DNA from 2 places in the Cohnella algarum genome. Region 1 is predicted to be linked to the other one. Evidence: riboswitches for the same ligand, from Rfam matches in the RefSeq annotation. Region 1 holds a riboswitch; the other holds the start of a gene.
The links. Region 1 has a riboswitch for cyclic di-AMP ahead of JW799_RS05305 (hypothetical protein). Riboswitches for the same ligand answer to the same signal wherever they lie in the genome.
Positions count from the first base shown of each region.

Region 1 (13,944 bases):
GCGGCTGCGAATACGTCGACATTCCGGAAGAGATCGCCCGCAACCGCGCCAAGGAGCTGTTCGGAGCGGAGCATGCCAACGTACAGCCGCATTCCGGCGCGCAAGCGAACATGGCCGTTTATTTGGCCGCGCTGCAGCCCGGCGACACGGTGCTCGGCATGAACCTGGCCCACGGCGGCCACCTGACGCACGGAAGCCCGGTCAACGCGTCCGGCCTGCTGTACAACTTCGTCGCCTACGGCGTCAACGAGCAGACGTTCACGATCGATTACGACGAAGTGCGCAAAGCGGCGTTCAAGCACCGCCCGCGCCTGATCGTGGCCGGCGCCAGCGCCTACCCGCGGATTATCGACTTTGAAGCGCTCGGCCAGATCGCCAACGACATCGGCGCGCTGTTCATGGTCGATATGGCGCACATCGCGGGCCTCGTCGCCGGCGGCCAGCATCCGAGCCCGGTGCCGCACGCCCATTTCGTGACGACGACGACGCACAAAACGCTGCGCGGACCGCGCGGCGGCATGATTTTGACCCGCAAGCCTTGGGCGGCCGCGATCGACAAAGCGGTATTCCCGGGTTCGCAGGGCGGCCCGCTCATGCACATCATCGCGGCCAAGGCGGTCGCGCTCGGCGAAGCGCTGCAGCCTTCGTTCAAAGACTACGCGGCCAACGTCGTCGCGAACGCGAAAGCGCTCGCCGACGAGCTGCTGTCGCAAGGGCTGAACCTGGTGTCCGGCGGCACCGACAACCACCTCATGCTGGTGGATACGCGCAACCTGAACATCACCGGCAAAGATGCCGAGCACGTGCTCGATTCGGTCGGCATTACCGTCAACAAAAACGCCATCCCGTTCGACCCGACGAGCCCGTTCGTCACGAGCGGCATCCGGATCGGCACCCCGGCCGTCACTTCGCGCGGCATGGACGCCGAAGCGATGAAAACGATCGGCGAGGTCATCGCCCTGACGCTGAAGAACAAGGACGACTCAGCCGTTCTGGACAAGGCGCGCGCGATGGTTACGGAGTTGACGGAGCAATTCCCGCTTTATCCGAATTTGAAATACTGATTCGATTGATGCCTCAAAGGCGGCCCGGCGGGCCGCCTTTTTTTCACCCGCGTGACAGAGAGCCCGAGCAAGCCTATCTGCCCTCATTTGAGTAACCATGACTCATCTCGCCGCCTCCGCACGCACGCGAACGATCCAGTTGAGTCGTGACGACTCATCTCGACCCGCCATTCGCAACAAGCCGCCCTCATTTGAGCAACCACGGCTCATCTCGCCGCCTCCGCACGAACGCGAACGATCCAGTTGAGTCGTGGCGACTCATCTCGACCCGCCATTCGCAACAAGCCGCCCTCATTTGAGCAACCACGACTCATCTCGCCGCCTCCGCTCGCACGCGAACGATCCAGTTGAGTCGTGACGACTCAACTCGAACGGCCAGCGAAACAAGCCGCCCTCATCGCACTCATTTGAGTAACCATGACTCATCTCTCCGTCCCCGCACGCATGCGAACGATCCAGTTGAGTCGTGACGACTCATCTCGACCTGCCATTCGCAACAAGCCGCCCTCGATCGGGTTGTCCCAAGGTCGCGACAGGCCGAAAGGGGCAGCCCCTTTTTTTTACCGCGGCCCGAAATAAGTACCTTGCATTTTTAAGTACTTTCCCTTATGATAGCCATGTACCTAAATATATTAAGTAATGTTTGGGCGGGGGCACGCCATTTTGAACACGGAAATGTTGAAGGGGACCGTCGATCTTCTCATCCTTTCGATTATCCAGAACCAGGACAACTACGGCTACGAAATTTCCAAGGCGATCAAGGAACGCACGGCGGGAGCGTTCGAACTGCAGGAGGCGACGCTGTATTTGTCGCTGAAACGGCTGGAGAAGCAGCGCGCGGTATCTTCCTACTGGGGAGACCAGACCCACGGGGGCAGGCGGAAATATTATTCGATCACCGACGAAGGAAGGGCGCTTTTGAACAAGTATATCGAGGATTGGCGCCAGACCAACGAAATCGTCAGTCGATTTATTTGAGGGGAATGAAGGGGCATGGTTTGGCTAAGAAAAGCGTTCAGCATCGGCGATCTGAAATTCGGCTGGATTTTGCTGGTGTCCCTGGCCGTCTGCGCCGCGGTTGGCTACATCGACCTCGTCGACAATCCGGAGGATCAGTTCTGGCTGGCGGTCGGGTATGCCGTCGCGTTCGGTCTCGCCGTATTGTGGAGCGGCGTCAACTACGTCGGCCACATTCGCCTTGCCGCGATGTACCGGAAGATGAACGATATCGGAGCGTATGTGGAACAGCTGGCGATGGGCGCCGAGGACAAGGCGGAATTAAGGAACTACTTGGAGGATTACGCGCAGGATTTGATCCGTCAGGGAAAATCCGAACGGCAGGCGACGGCGGAGGCCATCTCGCAGTTTCAGGTAAAAGAATTGCTGAGGCTGTCCAAGCATACGGATCTGTTTCAACTGCACGCTCACTATTATTTGTTTGGATGGACAGCATGCGCGGCGCTCCTTGTTCTTCTGATCGAACTGACGAAGGGGGTGTTTCCGTCCGAATCGCTGGCCATCCTCCTCGCGGAATCGATCGCTGCCGCTTACGGCGCGTCGTTCGTCTGCCTGTTTTTCGTCTATAAGCTGCTCGACGCCTTTATTTATCGAACGTTGCGAAAGCATTTATTCTAGTATACGGAGCAAGGGGAGAAACCTATGGAAAATTGGATTACCAATATGATGAACGATTTCGGCTATTTCGGCGTCTTTCTTTTGATCGCGCTTGAAAATCTTTTCCCGCCGATTCCTTCGGAAGTGATTTTGACGTTCGGCGGGTTTATGACGACTTACACGAACCTGACCGTCGTAGGCGTCGTCATCGCCTCCACGATCGGTTCCGTCGTCGGGGCCGTCCTCCTGTACTACATCGGCTTTATCATCGACCGCGACCGGATGGAGCGCATTATCGTCAAGTGGGGACGCATCTTGCGGCTGACTCCCGCCGACGTGCACAAATCGTACGACTGGTTTGCCAAATACGGGGTATGGACGGTTTTCCTTTGCCGGATGGTTCCGCTGCTCCGCAGCCTGATCTCCATCCCCGCCGGAAGCACCCGGATGAATTTCAGCCTGTTTCTTTTTTTGACGACCGTCGGCTCGCTTATTTGGAACGTCGCCCTCGTCCTGATCGGCGCCGCCGTGGGGGCTTCCTGGGAGACGATCGTCGGTTACATGGACGTATATTCCAATGTCGTGTACGCGCTGCTGGCCCTCGGCTGCCTGGCCGTCGCCGTATGGTGGTTCAAAAGACGGAAAAAATCATAAAATTTCAAGGCGCAGGCCTTTTTGCAAAAAAAATTTTGACCTTTCTTCATGATGCCGTGTATACTGATAATACGCTTAATTCCCGCGCGTAACGGCCGGGAAGCGGGGGAACCAATCTTTTGGGGCTAATTGGCGCCGATGAGGCGTCATAGGGTACCATCTTGCCCGAGTCCGTCAGCTAACCTCGTCTGCAGTGGATGGGTCAATGCATCTTGCATACATCGTACTTATTGACCCTGTTAGAGGGTCTTTTCTGTCTTTTGCGACCCCTCGCTGGCTAAGCGTGCTTTCCGCCTTGCCGCAAGGGGTTTTTGCGTCCCCTGCCGGCCGGAGCCTATACACTGGGAGAAGGAGGAATTCGGATGTCATCGTCCAGATCTTTTCACAACGTCGGCAGCGCCGCAGCCGTTCCCGGCCAAGAGAATCGAACGCTGCCCCCCATTCTCGGCAAGCTAGGCGTTCGTCTGAACGAATATTACATGAGCCTTATCGATTGGAAGGATCCGGCGGATCCTTTGCGGCGATTGATCGTTCCTTCGACCGGTCAGCTCAAATTTTGCGGCGGATCGGACGGATCCTGCGACGATGCCAGGTACGACGCGCCGGGCTGCCGGCACATCTACCGCAATACGGCGCTGCTTCGCATGCCGGATGCCGTTCGCGTGCGCGAGCTGCGGGGCGAGCCCGCGGATGCGCTGTCCGAGATCGCGGCGGGAATCGACTACATCGCCCGGCGCAAAGAAATCGACAACGTGGCGCTGGCCGGGGGCGACGGTCTCGCGATCGGGAGCGCGGCGCTTCGCGACGTGCTGGAACGGCTTTGCCGCATCGATCACGTTCGCGTCATTCGCATCCATTCCAAACTGCCGCTGTTCAATCCGAAGCGGATCAGCGAGAACGAGGCGCTGCTGCAACTGATCGGCGAATATTCCAAGCCGGAGCGGCGTATTTTCGTGATGGCGACGGTTCATCATCCGCGCGAGGTGACCCCGAGGCGAGCCGGGCTTTCCAGGCGCTTCGGGAAGCTCATGCGATCGTCATGGGCCACGTGCCGATTCTCAGGGGCGTGAACGACAGTTCGGGAACGCTCCGGTCGCTGCTCGACCGGCTGGCAGGCGCCGGCGTCGCGCCGGACGGGTTTTATATTTATCCGCCGGATCGCGACAACCGCTTCTCGCTGCCGCTCGGCCGGGTATACGAGCTTGTGGAAGGGGCCAAGGCCTCGACCAGCGTCCCGGGCAAGAGCGTGAAGCTGGCGATGAACCATCCGTCCGGCAAAATCGAAATCCTCGCGGTCGAAAACCGCAAGGCTTACTTGAAATACCACCAGTCCAAGCACTACCCATACGGCAAGTTCATGATGCTGGAGTGTCCGCCCTCGGCGGTCTGGTTCGACGATCTTCCCGGAAGCGAGCGGTATTGGCCGGTTCCCGAAACGGCCGCGCCCGGGAAGCGTTTCGACGACAGCCCGGGAGACGCGGCCCGGCGTCAGGCCAACCACATCATCGCGGATTGACGGCAGCGAATCGTCGTTCCGATCGGCGGCTTTCTCCGTACGGCGGCGGAGAAAGCCGTTTTTCTGTCGAAGGGCCGTCCTGGCATGAAACCAAAGTCCTCCCCCACGTACTATTGGTTATAAGGCACGGGGAACCCCCTAAGGAGGAAACGCGAATATGTCCATTTTCAAAAGGCTTCGCGACTTGACGCTGTCCAACGTGTACGCATTGATCGAAAAGGCTGAAGATCCGGTAAAGATGACGGACCAATACCTGCGCGATATGCAGGACGATCTGGAGGACGCGGAGAAAGCGGTAGCCGCCCAAATCGCCCTGGAAAAGAAATTCAAGCAGCTGTACGAGGAGCAGGAAGCGCTCGTTCAGAAACGCGAAGAGCAAGCGAACATCGCCGCTCAGGCGAAGAACGTCGATCTTGCCCGCCGGGCGCTCGAGGAGAAGAAAGCCGCGGCCCAGAAGGCTGCCGAGTACAAGGCAAGCTACGATCAAAACAAGGCCTCGGCCGACCGCCTGCGCGAGAAGCTCGACGAGATGCGCAAGCAGTACACCGACCTGAAAAACCGCCGCGAAACGCTCGTCGCCCGGGCGAACGCAGCCAAAGCGCAGGCCGAAATCAACAAAGCGATGGCGGGCTTCGGTTCCGATACGGCGCTCGCGGGGCTCAAGCGCATGGAAGACAAGGTTATGCAAATGGAAGCCCACGCCGAAGCGACCGAGGAGCTCAACGGCGCGAAAGGCAAGTCGCTTGACGAAGAAATTGCGGCTCTCGGGAAAGACAAAGAGGTCGAAGACGAGTTGGCGGCGCTGCTGAAAAAGTACGAATGAAGGTAAAAGCCCCCTCGAGGGGTTCCTTCTTTTTATCGCCCTGAATAAACCGATGCGCAAGTTCGCCAATCGGAAGGAGAGACGGAACGTTGACGTTCAACGAAATCGTAGGGACGCTGATTTGGACGGCGGCAGGCGCCGTTCTGCTGTTCGTCTTGATGGGGGCCGACTCCCTGCTGACGAAGTACAAGGACATGGAAGAAATGAAGAAGGGGAACAACGCCGTCATCGTTCGCTTTGTCATGAAGCTGGGAGCGCAAGGGTATATTCTGTCCCGTTCGATCGCGACGTCCGATCATTTGGCGGAAGCTTTGCTCGTGTCCGTCGTATCTTTCCTCATCTTGTTCGTGCTGGAACGGGTGGTCGAATGGGCGCTCGGGGCGATCGGCGATTTGCGTTTGGCGGAAGGCGTCAAGAACGGAATCGTCGGCCACGGGCTGATCGCCGGCACGCTGCATGCGGTCGGAGCGCTTATTATCGGAGCCTGCCTATAATGGATAAGAAAGGAGGCTGCCAGCGATGAGCTTGTTGAAACGCGTGAAAAACCTGATTCGCAAGCCGGAGCCGCCGAAAGCGGAAAAAAGCGTGCTGTCGCTCGGGCCGGGCGACGTTTGCGAAGTATCGCTTGTCACGTACCAGGTGGCGGGCCGAACGAAGCCGCTTAGCCGCAATGCGGTGTGGCTGACGCTGCGGGACGGGGCGGCCGTCCGTTATTTGTCCGTCGAGGAGCGGGCGACCCGGCAATTCGGCCTTTACTCGGCGATTGACGGGCGGCTCGATTCGATCGACGAGGTGCCGACCGAAATCGAGCTCGACGGCATTCATTATCATTTGGAAGAGCGCTACTCGTCCCGGATTTCGGCAGCCGGCCAAACGCCTTTTTCCGAAACGGGCGGGGAGCTGTACGTGTGGCAATATCAATCCGACAACCGCAAGCTGCTGCGCGTCGAGTGGCAGGACGGCCGGTTTATGCTTTACGAGGGTGAAAGCGTCCTTCCGGCCGATGTCGAGTGGCTTCGGGGGACGGCGCAATGAACGCGTCCCTCCCGCGGTGGACGCGGTACTTGAACCTGGCCGTCATCCTCAGCCTTGCGATCGGGCTCTTGTCCGCTTGCGGCAGCGTCAACGTCGAGCAGACGTATCCGCTCGAGTCGGTCAGCGGGGAAGGCAACCAAACGTCCTACGTATACCGCGCCGCGGGGGAAACCGTGCCCGAAGTCGCGAATGCGCTCGCGGAGCAAAAGAAGCCGCAGCAAATGTCGGCGGAGGATGCGGAGCGCATGTTCCTCGTTTACGCCGACCAGATCATCCACGTGCAGCAGGACCCGGATCAACCCGACGATACGCTGGTCGAAGTGGACAGCGCCGAGTACGTCCGCCAAAATTACAGCCCGTCCTTTCTGGAGGGGTACCTGCTTGCGAGCCTGATCGGCGATCTTTTCGACTCGAAAACGAGAAGTTACGGCAACTATCGGGGATATTCAAGCAAAACGACGAACCCGCCCGCGAGCGGCTCGTATCGCGCGCCGACCGCAAACGATACGAAAGCGGCACCGCCGTTGACCGTGGAGAAGAAAGGGTCGATTTTCAAGCGAAGCGCGACCGCAGATACGGGAGGCGTCGGCTCCGGAGGGCTGTTCAGCAAAAAGAGCGACGGTTCGTCGTCTTCCTCGGGCTCCGCGGGAACCATTACGAGAGGAAGCGAAGGAAGCGGCAGCAGCGGCAAGTCGTCGTCGAGCTGGACGAAACCCCGGAAGTCGAAAGCTCCGAAGACGAAGATAGGCGGCTTCGGCCGGGTCAAGCGAAGGTGACCCGGTGCCGGCGGCCATTCGCCTTGCCTTCTAGTCCGTCATGAAGCGGATTAGGAGGTTTTTTGCGTTTTTTAGCCGGGACTCGGGAGGCGGGAACGCCGGCGTTCCGGCTTCTCGGACCTTGTCCGCCGGTACGGGGCGGGCGCCGCCGGCTGGCCCAGCTTGCCGCGCAGCAGCCACCAGACGAGCAGCGGGGAGCTGCCGAAGACGAGCAGCAGGCAGTTGACCGCAAGCGGAGAGGGACGGTAGGAAACGACGGCGATAAACGCGATCGTCCCGATCAACCGACCGGCATTGAGGGCGAGTTCGCGGGTGATGACCGATTCCACCCGGCGTTCGGCGCTTTCCTTGTCCTGGCCGATCAAATCGAACACGAACGAGACGACCGGTATCGTATACAGCGGCATAAACAGCGAGGTGGCGATCCCGAAGACGAGCAGCGTCGCGTATCCGACGTTCCAGAACAGGGGCAAAATCGCCAGGCTGAGCATCAGCGCTCCCGAAAACAACCCCCATTTTCGATACGCGGGCTTGTACATTCGACCGATGAGCCAGAAGCTGACGAGTCCGACGGCGGACGTATACAGCGTATAATTGCCCAGACGAAGCTCGCTTCCGGTGGAGATATACACAAGCAGCGTGATCATAAAGCCGAAGATGCCTTCGCGCAAGCCTTGGGCGACCATGGCGAGAGTGACGGTCCTCCATGGATTGCTCCGATCCCGCAGGCGCTTGAGGCCGAGCGACCACTCGTAGCTGCCGAGCCTGGGACGCCTTTTCAGCAAAAAAGACAGCAGCACCCCCGCGATGAAAACGCCGACCGATATGGAAAAAATAAGCCGGTAGCCGTACGTGCCGCCCAGACGGGCGATGACGATCCCCGAAAGCCACGGCGCAAGCATGCTCGATCCCGAGCCCAGGAGACCCGCCCGGCCGTTGAAGCGGTCCCGGGAATCGCGGTTGGTGGCCTCGAAGTAAATGATGTTGTAGGCGAGCCAGAATAAGCCGGACGAAATGCCCTGCACCGTTCCGAGCAGCGGGATGAAGCGGACGGCGCTCGGGCCGAGCAGCAGCACAAGGCCGTAAAAGGCGGCGGCAACGGCGATGCCGATCCTTATCGCGCCAAGCTTGTCCCCTTCCTTCACCCATTTCCCCGCCAGCCAGAACGTCAAAGCCATCACGATCTGGTGGACGACGGCAAACCAGCCGATCATCGTGAGGTCGTTTTTTATTTTCCATAAATAGACGTTGACGAAAGTGGACGAGAGCGCGTTGGCGCTGACGAACAGTCCGTTCACTCCAAGGAGCAGCCATTCCTGCCGCGCGTCCCGCAAACTCGCCGAAGATTGCCGGGTTCCATCGGCCATTTCCGTTCCTCCTTTGCTGATGAGCTGCCGAGGCGGCGCGCTGCGCTGCAGCAACTCTCATAAGGTTTGTCAGAACGGAGAAAATCATGAACCGCAATCGCAATACCAGAAATTGCATGCCCGGCCAAAGCGGCGGGGCGGGGAAAGCGCGCCCGGGAAGCGGGGCGAAACCGGCGAGCCCGGACGCGGTTTTCGTCAGATGAGCAGCGTAATGACCAGCAGTTCGTACAGGACGAGCGGAATAATGGCGCCCGCGGCGAACGGTCCGAAAAACCGGTAGTCGTTCGGCATCGGACGGACCATCAGGTGAAGGTGTCCGGAGTCGCTTCCGACAACGGTTCCCTCGTACGTATGGCCGTCGATCGTCTGGACGCGGACGGGGCGGTTCATGCATTTGCCGCAAATATCGCTTAGCCGCTGCCTCGTCTTTTTCGCGTAATCGCACCATTGCTGTTCCGCCCTGTAAACAACGGTTTGGCCGCTATTCGGCGAGCCGACGCTCATGAGCATTCCTCCCAGCGCTTGTTGCAGTATGCTATGCGGCCGGACGCGAATGGGTGCGCGCCCGGGTCCGGCGAACGGCCCGCAAAATTCGTCCTTTATCTCCGGGAAGGATGGAGTGCGCGCGGGGGGAGACAATGATATAATGGACGGGCAGTGAGATCGGAAGAAGGAGAGGGATCTTTTGGGCAGTCTTTTTGTTTGCGATCATCCGCTGATCCAACATAAAATTACGTTTCTTCGCGACAAAAATACAGACACGAAGCAATTTCGCGAGCTGGTGCAGGAGTTGTCGACCTTACTCGCCTACGAAATTACCCGCGACATTCCGCTTGCGACGGTAACGGTGGAAACGCCGGTGGCGAAGGCGGAGGGCCGCGTCATCGCGGGCCGAATGCTCGGCCTGGTCCCGATTTTGCGGGCGGGGCTCGGAATGGTGGACGGGATGCTGGAGCTTCTTCCTTCCGCCAAAGTCGGCCATATCGGCCTGTACCGCGACCCGGAGACGCTGCAGCCCGTAGAATATTACGTCAGCTTGCCGTCCGACGTGACGGAGCGCGAGCTCATTTTGCTCGATCCGATGCTGGCGACGGGCGGGTCGGCGAACGCGGCGATCGACATTTTGAAAAAACGCGGATGCCGCCCGACGAAGCTCGTCTGCCTGATCGCCGCGCCCGAAGGGGTGGAAGCGGTACGGAAGGCGCATCCGGACGTCGACATTTACGTGGCCGCTCTCGACGAACGCTTGAACGACCACGGCTACATCGTGCCGGGTCTCGGGGATGCGGGCGACCGTCTTTACGGCACAAAGTAACCGCGGGGAAAAGAAAGGTCTTGGAGGGGGAAATCGAACAACGTGAGCGCGGTAAAAGTAATGACCGTCTTCGGGGTGCGCCCTGAAGCGATTAAAATGGCGCCTCTCATTCTCGAGCTGCAGAAGTATCCCGGGGAGATCGAACCGATCGTCTGCGTGACCGCGCAGCACCGGCAAATGCTGGACCAGGTGCTTGAAGTGTTTCGGATCAAGCCGGACTACGACCTCGATATCATGCAGGCGAACCAGACGCTGAACGACATTTCGATTCGCGTGCTGCAGGGGCTGGAGCCGGTGCTCCGGGAAGCGAAGCCCGATATCGTGCTCGTGCACGGCGATACGCTGACGACGTTCCTCGCCAGCTATGCGTCGTTCATGCAGCAGATCAAGGTCGGGCACGTGGAAGCGGGCCTGCGCACCTGGAACAAGCTGTCGCCGTACCCGGAGGAAATGAACCGCCAGCTGACCGGCGTGCTGGCCGACCTGCACTTCGCCCCGACGGACTGGTCGGCGGGAAATCTCCGCAAGGAAAACAAACCCGAAAAAGATATTTATATTACGGGCAACACGATCACGGACGTTTTCCAATATACGGTGAAGTCCGACTTTTCCCATCCGGTGCTCGAATGGGCCGCCGGCAAACGGCTCGTGCTCATGACCGCGCACCGGCGGGAATCGCAAGGCGAGCCGCATCGCCGCGTCTTTCGGGCGGTCCGGCGGCTGGTCGACGAATTCGAGGATATCGCGGTCGTCTACCCGGTTCACCCGAATCCGGCCGTGCTGGAGCCGGCGCGGGAGATTTTGGGCGGCCATCCGCGCATCAAGCTGATCGACCCGCTCGACGTCGTGGAGCTGCACAATTTTTATCCGCACGCGCACCTCATTTTGACCGATTCGGGCGGCTTGCAGGAGGAAGCGCCGTCGTACGGCGTTCCGGTGCTCGTCCTCCGCGACACGACGGAGCGTCCGGAGGGCGTCGACGCGGGCACGCTGGAGCTTGCCGGAACGGACGAAGAAGCCGTTTACGGACGGGCGAAGGCGCTGCTCACCGATTCGAACCTTTACGACCGGATGAGCAAGGCGGCCAATCCGTACGGAGACGGGCAAGCTTCGAAGCGAATCGCGCAGGCGATTTTGCACCACTTCGGGCGCGGGGAAAGACCGGAGCCGTTTCGCGCGGGGAACTGACGCCGGGACGCTCCGGACGTTTGCGGGCCGGCGAGCCAGGGGCTCGCCGGCGTTGGCCGGCCAATGCCGGCATCGCCGCGCTGCCTTCGGCGTCGAGAGCGTTTGGGTTCGCTTGCCGGCGATTCAGCGGCCGGCGCGAGAAGAGCTCGAAGGTGCGCCCGGCCGGAGCGAGACCAGGTTGGATTTTGTCCAATCGGCGGGCGAAAAGGACGTGTCATATCGCTCTACGTTGGATTTTATCCACTATACATGCAATAAACCTAACGCGAAATCCAGTACCGAGTTGGTTTGTCATTATTATTTCCTTTGACCTAATATTTTACATGTCGTTTGGATGGGGAGAGGAAAAACGAGCAACAGGGGAGGAATCGCAGAAAAAATTGCCAAAAAAAGGTTTGGATCCAAATGGTTTCGTTACGGGACTAGAATCTTCACAACCTCACGTTCATTTTTGCCTCTGCCAGGTTGAATCCGAGGGACGGTCTTGGCTTGTTTTCGCTTTTGCCTTCCCCGACTGGTTCGTTCCGTAGGTTTATTCAAGATGGCGACGAACCGCTTCCACGGGTATTGGCTGTAATGACGCAAATAACGAACAAAGTTAAACAGGGTCAACTTGTTCGGCGTTTGCCGATGCACGAGCTGGCACAACAGATAGCTAATGACGCCCAGATACAACTGAGCCCATACGGCATTCGGATCATGGTTGTGAAAGGTGATCGTCGTCAGGTGTTGCTTGATCCACTTAAAAAACAACTCAATTTGCCATCTGCAGCGATAGACTTCCCCTACGTCCGCGGCGCTAAGATCGAAGCGGTTGGTCAGCAGCCTGTAGGTCCGACCCTTCTCGTCCTGGAACTCCACCAAGCGAAACGGCCGATGGGTTTTCGTCTTCTTGTCGTAGATCGTGACGGTTGCATCCCGCAGGATCGGCGTGTCGGCCTTCACAGGGTGCTCCTGCAATACCGTGAACGTGTTGGTCGTTTTAAGTCGGGCCACAAAGGTAATGCCGTCTTTCGCCCATGCACAAAAGCGCGTGTAATTCACGTAGCCCCGGTCCAAAATGTAGGTCAGATCCTTGCGTGTCACGAGCTCATCAACCGCCATCTGATCAGAGACCCCAACCGTGGACAAGACGATCCGGTCCGGAAAGGGATTTTCTTCGTCCAAGCATAGCAGCCGAGTGTGCATCTTCACCCCCTTGGTTCGATCCTGATAAAAGGCCCAATCGCCAAACACAAACGGAAGAAGGAAACTGCTTGAATCGATAGGGGCCAGTTTACCCAAATGACCAACTCCCTTGGCGCCTGGCATCAGTTGTTGCAGTCGGGAGGCTAACCGTTCGAAGATGCACTGCAAGTAATCCAAGGGCAGTTTCGCCAGCTTTCGATTCAGCGTCGAGGCATGAACGGAAGACACGCCAGCCAGTTTTTGAAGATAAGGATCTGTAGTCAAATGGAGCTGAATATCTTCCAAGGTCCTTCGCTGCTGAATTTCCCCCTCGATACATAACAGGATGGCCGCGGTGATCGTCAATTTCTTCGCATAGCGATCCGCCAAAGGAAGTTTTCCCATATGGAGCTTAAGTTCTTTTAAACACTTGCGCATAACCGTTTTTTGGTGTATATTGCCCATGGGTTAGTTCTCCTTTGTAGGGAAATGGGCAATTTTGTCTGCTTCCTCTACATTAGGAGACTTTTTTTATTTTGGCTAGCTTCATGTCAGGTTTTTTGCATACGTAGTGGATTTTATCCAACGAAAAACGGGGATTATGCTAGATTTCATAGAAAAAGCGTTGCCGGATTGGATAAAATCCAATGAAGGCAGCGATATTCGCAAAAGAGCCGCTCTTGATTGGATGAAATCCAACGAAGGCGACGGAGCGCTCGCGAAGGGCGTTTTCGATCAGGCGACGGAGGATTCGCGAAGGGTATTCCCGGTTGGACGATGGTTTCGCGAAGGGATGTCTCAATTCGGACGACGAGACCCGCGAAGAGGGCTCCCCGATCAAGCGGCGCGATCGAGGCAGCAGGCGAGCGGGGATGCATTTTTTTAACAAGGGAATAATGGAAACGACGGCGGGTTCGGACGGTTATCCCGGAACCGCCGCCGCGAATCGTGTCGAGTTTGCGGACAACGCGGAAGCGGCGGCATACAGCATACAGTTGAGCTGTATGGTTAATGTTGGCTGCAAAGCGCGTAATGACGCGAATTTTCAAAGCTGCGTTCACACAAATTTTGATTTCTTTGAATTGACAAACCTTCTGCGACTTCGATAAAATGTATGAGGACTGGCAGAGGTACAAACTATGAATAAAAAGGGCAACGAGGGCAACCCGTGGCACGCGCTCGCGATGGTCGGCGCGCTGGGCTTCGAGGTCGGTCTGAGTACGGCGGCGGGTTACTTTATTGGCAGTTGGATCGCCCCCTCTTCTTCCGGCTGGAAGATTGCGGGCGTTTTCACGGGTCTGATCGTCGGACTCCTGATTGCGATTTTACTTGTCAAGAAAGCTCTGGAGAACAAAAATGGATGAAATTTTGCAAAGGGCTACGCGGCTTGCGCTTTTTTTTCTGGCAATCTGCTTGCTCGTGTGG
Region 1 covers NZ_JAFHKM010000002.1:1,159,788-1,173,731, reverse strand. The annotation lists gene JW799_RS05325 (serine hydroxymethyltransferase) at 1-1,064, shown strand, start outside; gene JW799_RS05320 (PadR family transcriptional regulator) at 1,728-2,042, shown strand; gene JW799_RS05315 (permease prefix domain 1-containing protein) at 2,058-2,699, shown strand; gene JW799_RS05310 (DedA family protein) at 2,724-3,332, shown strand; cyclic di-AMP (ydaO/yuaA leader) riboswitch at 3,395-3,540, shown strand; gene JW799_RS05305 (hypothetical protein) at 3,695-4,402, shown strand; gene JW799_RS05300 (hypothetical protein) at 4,372-4,848, shown strand; gene JW799_RS05295 (PspA/IM30 family protein) at 5,006-5,671, shown strand; gene JW799_RS05290 (DUF350 domain-containing protein) at 5,761-6,165, shown strand; gene JW799_RS05285 (DUF4178 domain-containing protein) at 6,191-6,706, shown strand; gene JW799_RS05280 (DUF4247 domain-containing protein) at 6,703-7,482, shown strand; gene JW799_RS05275 (MFS transporter) at 7,554-8,849, opposite strand; gene JW799_RS05270 (LSm family protein) at 9,045-9,353, opposite strand; gene upp (uracil phosphoribosyltransferase) at 9,535-10,164, shown strand; gene wecB (non-hydrolyzing UDP-N-acetylglucosamine 2-epimerase) at 10,207-11,352, shown strand; gene JW799_RS05255 (IS4 family transposase) at 11,767-12,984, opposite strand; gene JW799_RS05250 (hypothetical protein) at 13,290-13,628, shown strand; gene JW799_RS05245 (AtpZ/AtpI family protein) at 13,659-13,883, shown strand; gene JW799_RS05240 (ATP synthase subunit I) at 13,876-13,944, shown strand, end outside.

Region 2 (5,567 bases), 570 kb from region 1:
TCGGCGTGCAGCACGGTGACGTTGTCGTAGACCGACAGCACCTCGCGGAGAATCGGAATGAGCCGGTCGTCGATCTCCACGGCCGCCACCTGCCCCGCCTCCTGCGCGAGGCGCTCCGTCAGCGCGCCGATGCCGGGCCCGATTTCCAGCGCTCCGGCTTCCGGGCCGAGGTTGGCCGCCGCGACGATTTTATCGAGAATGTTTTTGTCGGTCAAAAAGTTTTGCCCCAGGCTTTTCTTGAACGTAAAGCCGTGCCTGCGAATAATGTCTTTCGTCCGGTTCGGGGTTGCGATGTCGGCTCCCCCGCGCGATCCGTTGTTGTTCATCTTCCGCCTACAGTCCTTCCCGCTCCAGCTGCGTTAACGCGTCCAAGAACTCTTCCCGCGAGATGCGGAACATGACGCAGCGCTTGTAAAATTGTTTCCCGTTGGCGTATCCGATGCCGAGCAGCTCCCCCATCCGCTGCCGGCGCCGCGCCGCCGAGGCGTGAACGATCAGTCCGGCGTCCATCAGATCGGACCAGGCGATGTCGGCCTCCCCCGAGGCCTCCGGCGCCGCCTCGCCGCTTCTCGCCTGCGCAAGCGCCCGGCGGATCGCCTCGTCGGACGCATGCTCCACGCCGATGCCGTCCTTGCCTCTCGCCTCCGCGCGCGTCAGAAACGCGTGCTTGCAGTCCGGCACCCGCTGGGCGACGATTTTCCGAATCCGCTCCCCCGGAGCGTCCGGATCGGTAAATACGATCACGCCGCGCCGCTTGTGCGCCAGCTCGATTCTCCGCAGCACGTCTTCGCCGATCGCCGAGCCGCCGGTTTCGATCGTATCGGCCTGCACCGCCCGCCGGATGGCGGCCGTGTCGTCCTTGCCTTCCACCACAATCATTTCCTGAATCATCGCTTGATCCTTCCGCTCCGTTCTTCGGGTTCGCCCAAAGGACGGGCAAAGTCCTACTCGTTATTATAACCTTGCCCATGCAAAAAAGAAGAGGCCCGAAAGCCCCTTCCCTGCAATTGCCGCTATCTATGTCAAATGTGCTCGTTCTTCGGCGTCTACGGTTGGCATCCCCGATTGACGCCGTCCGGCCGTCCGGACCGCGGCGGCGGATCCGGCACGACCGGGAATCGCCCTTGCGCCTCCGCTTTAGTCGGCGGAAGGCTTGACAGGGCCGATGACGTATACGGTGTATCCTTTTTTGGAGCCGAACTTCTTCGCATGGCTCTCGCTGTCGAAATACACGTCGATTTTTTTGCCGTTGATGGCGCTGCCGGTGTCTTCGGCTCGGCGGAAGCCGATGCCATCGATGTAGACCCACCAGCCGAGCGGAATGACGTCGGGATCGACCGCGATCGTGCGGCCCTCCGACACCTTCGTTCCGGATGCGGTAATGCCGTAGCCCTCGTCGCCTACGTCCTTGCCCGTAGATTCCGGGCCCGCCGTATAGGCGGTAAGCTTGACGTTCTTCAGCACCTGCTTCACTTTGACCGACTTTCCGTTAAGCTGAACCGTGCCGTTAGCCGAAGCGTCGTAGGACAACGTCGTGACTTCGGGCTCTTTTTTCTTCGTGCCGACCGCGACGATTTTCTGCACGGACGGCTGCGTGATCGTTTTGGATACCAGCTGGTCGCTGACCAGGCGACCGTCGACATAGACGCGCTCGGTTTTCGTCACGAGCGTGCCTTCCTTGCCGGTTTGGATCACTTTTTTGCTGCCCTCGGGCAGCGTGGGGTCCTGCTTTTCCACGATGGCGAACGTCACCGGATGCGACGTTTCCACGACCTCTTTATCCACTCTCAGCACCTGAATGGTCATGCCTTCGGTAACCGGCGCCGACTTGTCGGGCGTTACCCGGTCGTCCGCCGACAACGAGAGGTTCGAGGCGTGCAGAACTTCCTGAACGGAATCTGCGGTCGTATATTTGATCTCCTTCTTCCCGTCCGCCTGCAGGACGACTTTCGCGGCGCGATCGATCGCGATCGTGCTGCCCTCCTGCAGCTCGGCATCGAGCGGCTGGGATATTTGATCGTGCGGGCCGACGGTGATGTTGTGCTCCGAGAGCAGCGATCGCACATCGGACGATTTCGTTTTGATGACGGTTGTCGTCCCGCCGTCCACGACGGTTACGCTCATGGCGGACGCGCCGTGTAGCAGCAATAAGAACAAGATGGTCATAGCAAAAGAGAGAATTGCGCTGAGCAGGATCAAACGCAAATGCTCATGCTTCCATCGCGCTGCGAAAAGCTTGCCGGTCGGTCGTGGATCATGGGTGTTCCCGACAGGAACGGTTCCCATTTTCTCGTTCCTCCTTCATAGCCCCGCCGTCGACTGCCTAAGCATGACTTCGTCTGACGCGACTATCCTTTTGGTTAACGGCGCTGGGCTTCGCACGGAGCGGCTTTCGCACGAAAGCACCCGGCCGTCGTTCACCAGTAAACGGCACCAACCCGCCGCCCGAAAACATTCGCCTCTTCCTCCCGCAAAAAACGGACAACAAAAAAAGCCGACGGACAGAGGATCTGTTCGTGGCTCCGCTTGCGACGTCGAAAGGGAAATGGGCAGCACGAGGTGACCTCTCTCTCATACGCTTGCGAGGTTAGCTGTCGGGTTCGGGCCAAGAGAGCGGCCCTATCCGCCCGCAATCCGACGGACCGTCCGGCCTGGACGGATGCTTCGGTTGCCAGCAAAATTCACCCCAAGATTACTCGGCCGCGGAAATCGCGGTTCGCGTACGAACCGGTCCTCCGCGTCGGGTCCCCCGCTCTCCGTTCGGAGACTCAGCGCACTGGAAAAGGGATGCCATATTCAAACTCTTGGATTAGATGATAACCTCTCGGCGCCAAAGGTGTAAAGAAGGGTCAAAGCGCGAAATCCTCCATTTTTGAACGAAATAAAGCTGAATTTTTAGGTTTCATCGATCAAAAACCAGTTTTTTCGCATAACTAAATGATTTTTCTTCGATTGTTAGCGTTTTATCTTGGTAGACGAAAACAGGCGAGACCATTTTCGGTCGTTAAATTTGCAATTTCTTCCACGGATTTCCCTTTTATTTCCGCTGCTGCCTCCGCTACGAACCGCACGTAAGCGGACTCGTTTCGCTTCCCTCGGTAGGGGTGCGGAGTCAAATACGGGGCGTCCGTTTCGATCAAAAAACGGTCGTCCGGCACGTTCGCGAGCACCTCTTTGGGAACCCTTGCATTTTTGAACGTAACCGGTCCTCCGAACGAAATATAGAAGTTCATGTCGAGGCATTTTTTGGCCGTTTCCCAGCTTCCGGAAAAGCAGTGCATGATCCCTCCGACCTCGGAGGCGCCTTCCTCGCGAAGCAGCCGGACGACGTCCTCGTGGGCGTCCCGGTTATGGATGACGATCGGCTTGCGCAGGCGTTTGGCCAAACGGATTTGCTCCCGGAAAACGGCGTGCTGAACGTCCTTCGGAGACGTATCCCAATAATAGTCAAGCCCGATTTCGCCGATCGCCACCACCTTCGGATGGGCGCACAAGCGTTCGATCCAGGCCAAATCGTCCTCAAACTTCATGTCGATCGCGTCGGTCGGGTGCCAGCCGACGGCGGCGTAAATGAACGGATAGTTCTCCGCGAGCGCCATCGTCGTCGGGATCGTCTCCCGGTTGAAGCCGATATTGACGATCGTTTCGACGCCGGCTTCCCGCGCGCGGGCGATGACCTCCTCGCGATCGCTGTCAAACTTTGGCGAATCCAGGTGGGCGTGCGTGTCGAATAACATAGCGTATGGCGTCTCCTTTTGCTTTTGCAAGTTCTTTTTTTTACATTCCGAAAAGCTCGCGGATTTCCGGCTCCAATTCCGTTGCCTTCCTCCGAACCTCGTCTTCCGGATAATACAAATAGTAATTTCCCCGGTGCAAGCCCGTGATCGAACGGATGATGTCCGACTTGACCGAGATTTCCGTCAGCCGATCCTTGTTGTCGAGCAGCAAAATCGGCGGCTTTTCCGAGGCGTCCAGCGCCGCTCCGGGCTTGTACACGTCATAAGGCAGATCCACCGGCGTATCCATCTCGAGGTGATAACCGGGATGGAGGCCGATGCGGGCCCACTCCTTGCGAATGCGCTCGATCAACGCCTCGTCCAGCGCGTCCTGCGAAATATATTTATACAAGCGGCGATGAAGAAATCGCGAGCACAAGTCCGCCAGCAGCTCGTCCCGCTCGCCGATCCACTGTCCGAATGCCGCCTGAACCATCGATTCGTCCAAGCTCAAATACGATTCCACCGTCATCGTGCCTTCAAACAAATGCTTGAGCTGCGGGAGCATAAAACCGAACGCATACCCGCTCCGGTACAGCTCGTCCGCCCTGCGGAAAATTTGCCTCAGCACGATTTCCGAGCTGCGCGTAACGGGATGGAAGTATACCTGCCAATACATCTGATAACGCGACATCAAATAGTCCTCGACGGCATGCATCCCGCTTTCCTTGACGACGATACGCCCTTGATGAGGCCTCAGCACCCGCAAAATCCGGTCCAGGTCGAAGGTGCCGTAGTTGACGCCGGTAAAATACGCATCCCGGAGCAAGTAATCCATGCGGTCGGCATCCATCTGGCTGGAAACGAGGCTGATGACGATCGGCTTGTCGTAGTCTTTGCGAATGACGGCGGCAACCCGTTCGGGAAAATCGCGGCCGACCTCCTTCAAAATCCGGTTGATATTCGTGTCCCCGAGGATGATGTCGCATGTCCACCGCTCATGATCGTTGCCGAACACTTGTTCGACCGAATGGGAAAAGGGGCCGTGTCCGACATCATGCAACAAGGAAGCGCATAAACTTACCAAATTTTCCTCTTGCGGCCAATCCTGATATCGATTACGCTCAAATTGGCTGATAATTTTCCTCGTAATCTCATACACGCCGAGCGAGTGGGAGAACCGGCTGTGCTCGGCTCCATGGAACGTCAGGTAGGTCGTGCCCAACTGCCGTATTCGCCGCAGTCGTTGAAATTCGGGCGTGTTGATCAGCTTCCAGATCGTCTCGTTTTGCACATAAACCGAATGGTGAACCGGATCCTTGAACACTTTCTCCTCTTCCAGCCGACGGCTCATCGACAACACCTCCTTAAAATAATGAAAAAACGATCAGAAACCGAAACTTATGTCGAAGTTTGTCGTTTAATGGTAGTGGAATCAAGTTGACATTTTCATCAAATTCCGTTGTCATTATGGACGTTAAAAGCTTATAAATAAAGCATTCTTAAGTTAAAATTTTCCAATCCGCAAATTGATTGGTTGACTTAAATGGGAATGGTTGGTATGATTATAAGCGATAATTCGGGAAAATGTCGAATTATGACGAATTATAGGCTTGATTCCTTGAATAAAAGGTGGCCTTGATTTTATTTTAACCTGAAAAGAGGGAGTTTCCAAATGATGAAATCTACGGGAATTGTTCGTAAAGTCGATGAGCTCGGCCGTGTCGTCATTCCGATCGAACTGCGCCGTACGCTCGGCATCGGAGAGAAGGATGCGCTGGAAATTTACGTGGACGGAGAGCGCATCATGCTGAAGAAATACGAGCCGGCATGCATCTTCTGCGGCAACGC
Region 2 covers NZ_JAFHKM010000002.1:1,736,884-1,742,450, reverse strand. The annotation lists gene rsmA (16S rRNA (adenine(1518)-N(6)/adenine(1519)-N(6))-dimethyltransferase RsmA) at 1-326, opposite strand, end outside; gene rnmV (ribonuclease M5) at 334-891, opposite strand; gene JW799_RS07835 (ubiquitin-like domain-containing protein) at 1,138-2,124, opposite strand; cyclic di-AMP (ydaO/yuaA leader) riboswitch at 2,562-2,784, opposite strand; gene JW799_RS07830 (TatD family hydrolase) at 2,964-3,737, opposite strand; gene JW799_RS07825 (HD domain-containing protein) at 3,778-5,070, opposite strand; gene JW799_RS07820 (AbrB/MazE/SpoVT family DNA-binding domain-containing protein) at 5,392-5,567, shown strand, end outside.
Region 2: linked by a shared signal. The riboswitch ahead of JW799_RS07835 (ubiquitin-like domain-containing protein) and the one ahead of JW799_RS05305 (hypothetical protein) in region 1 are both predicted to bind cyclic di-AMP.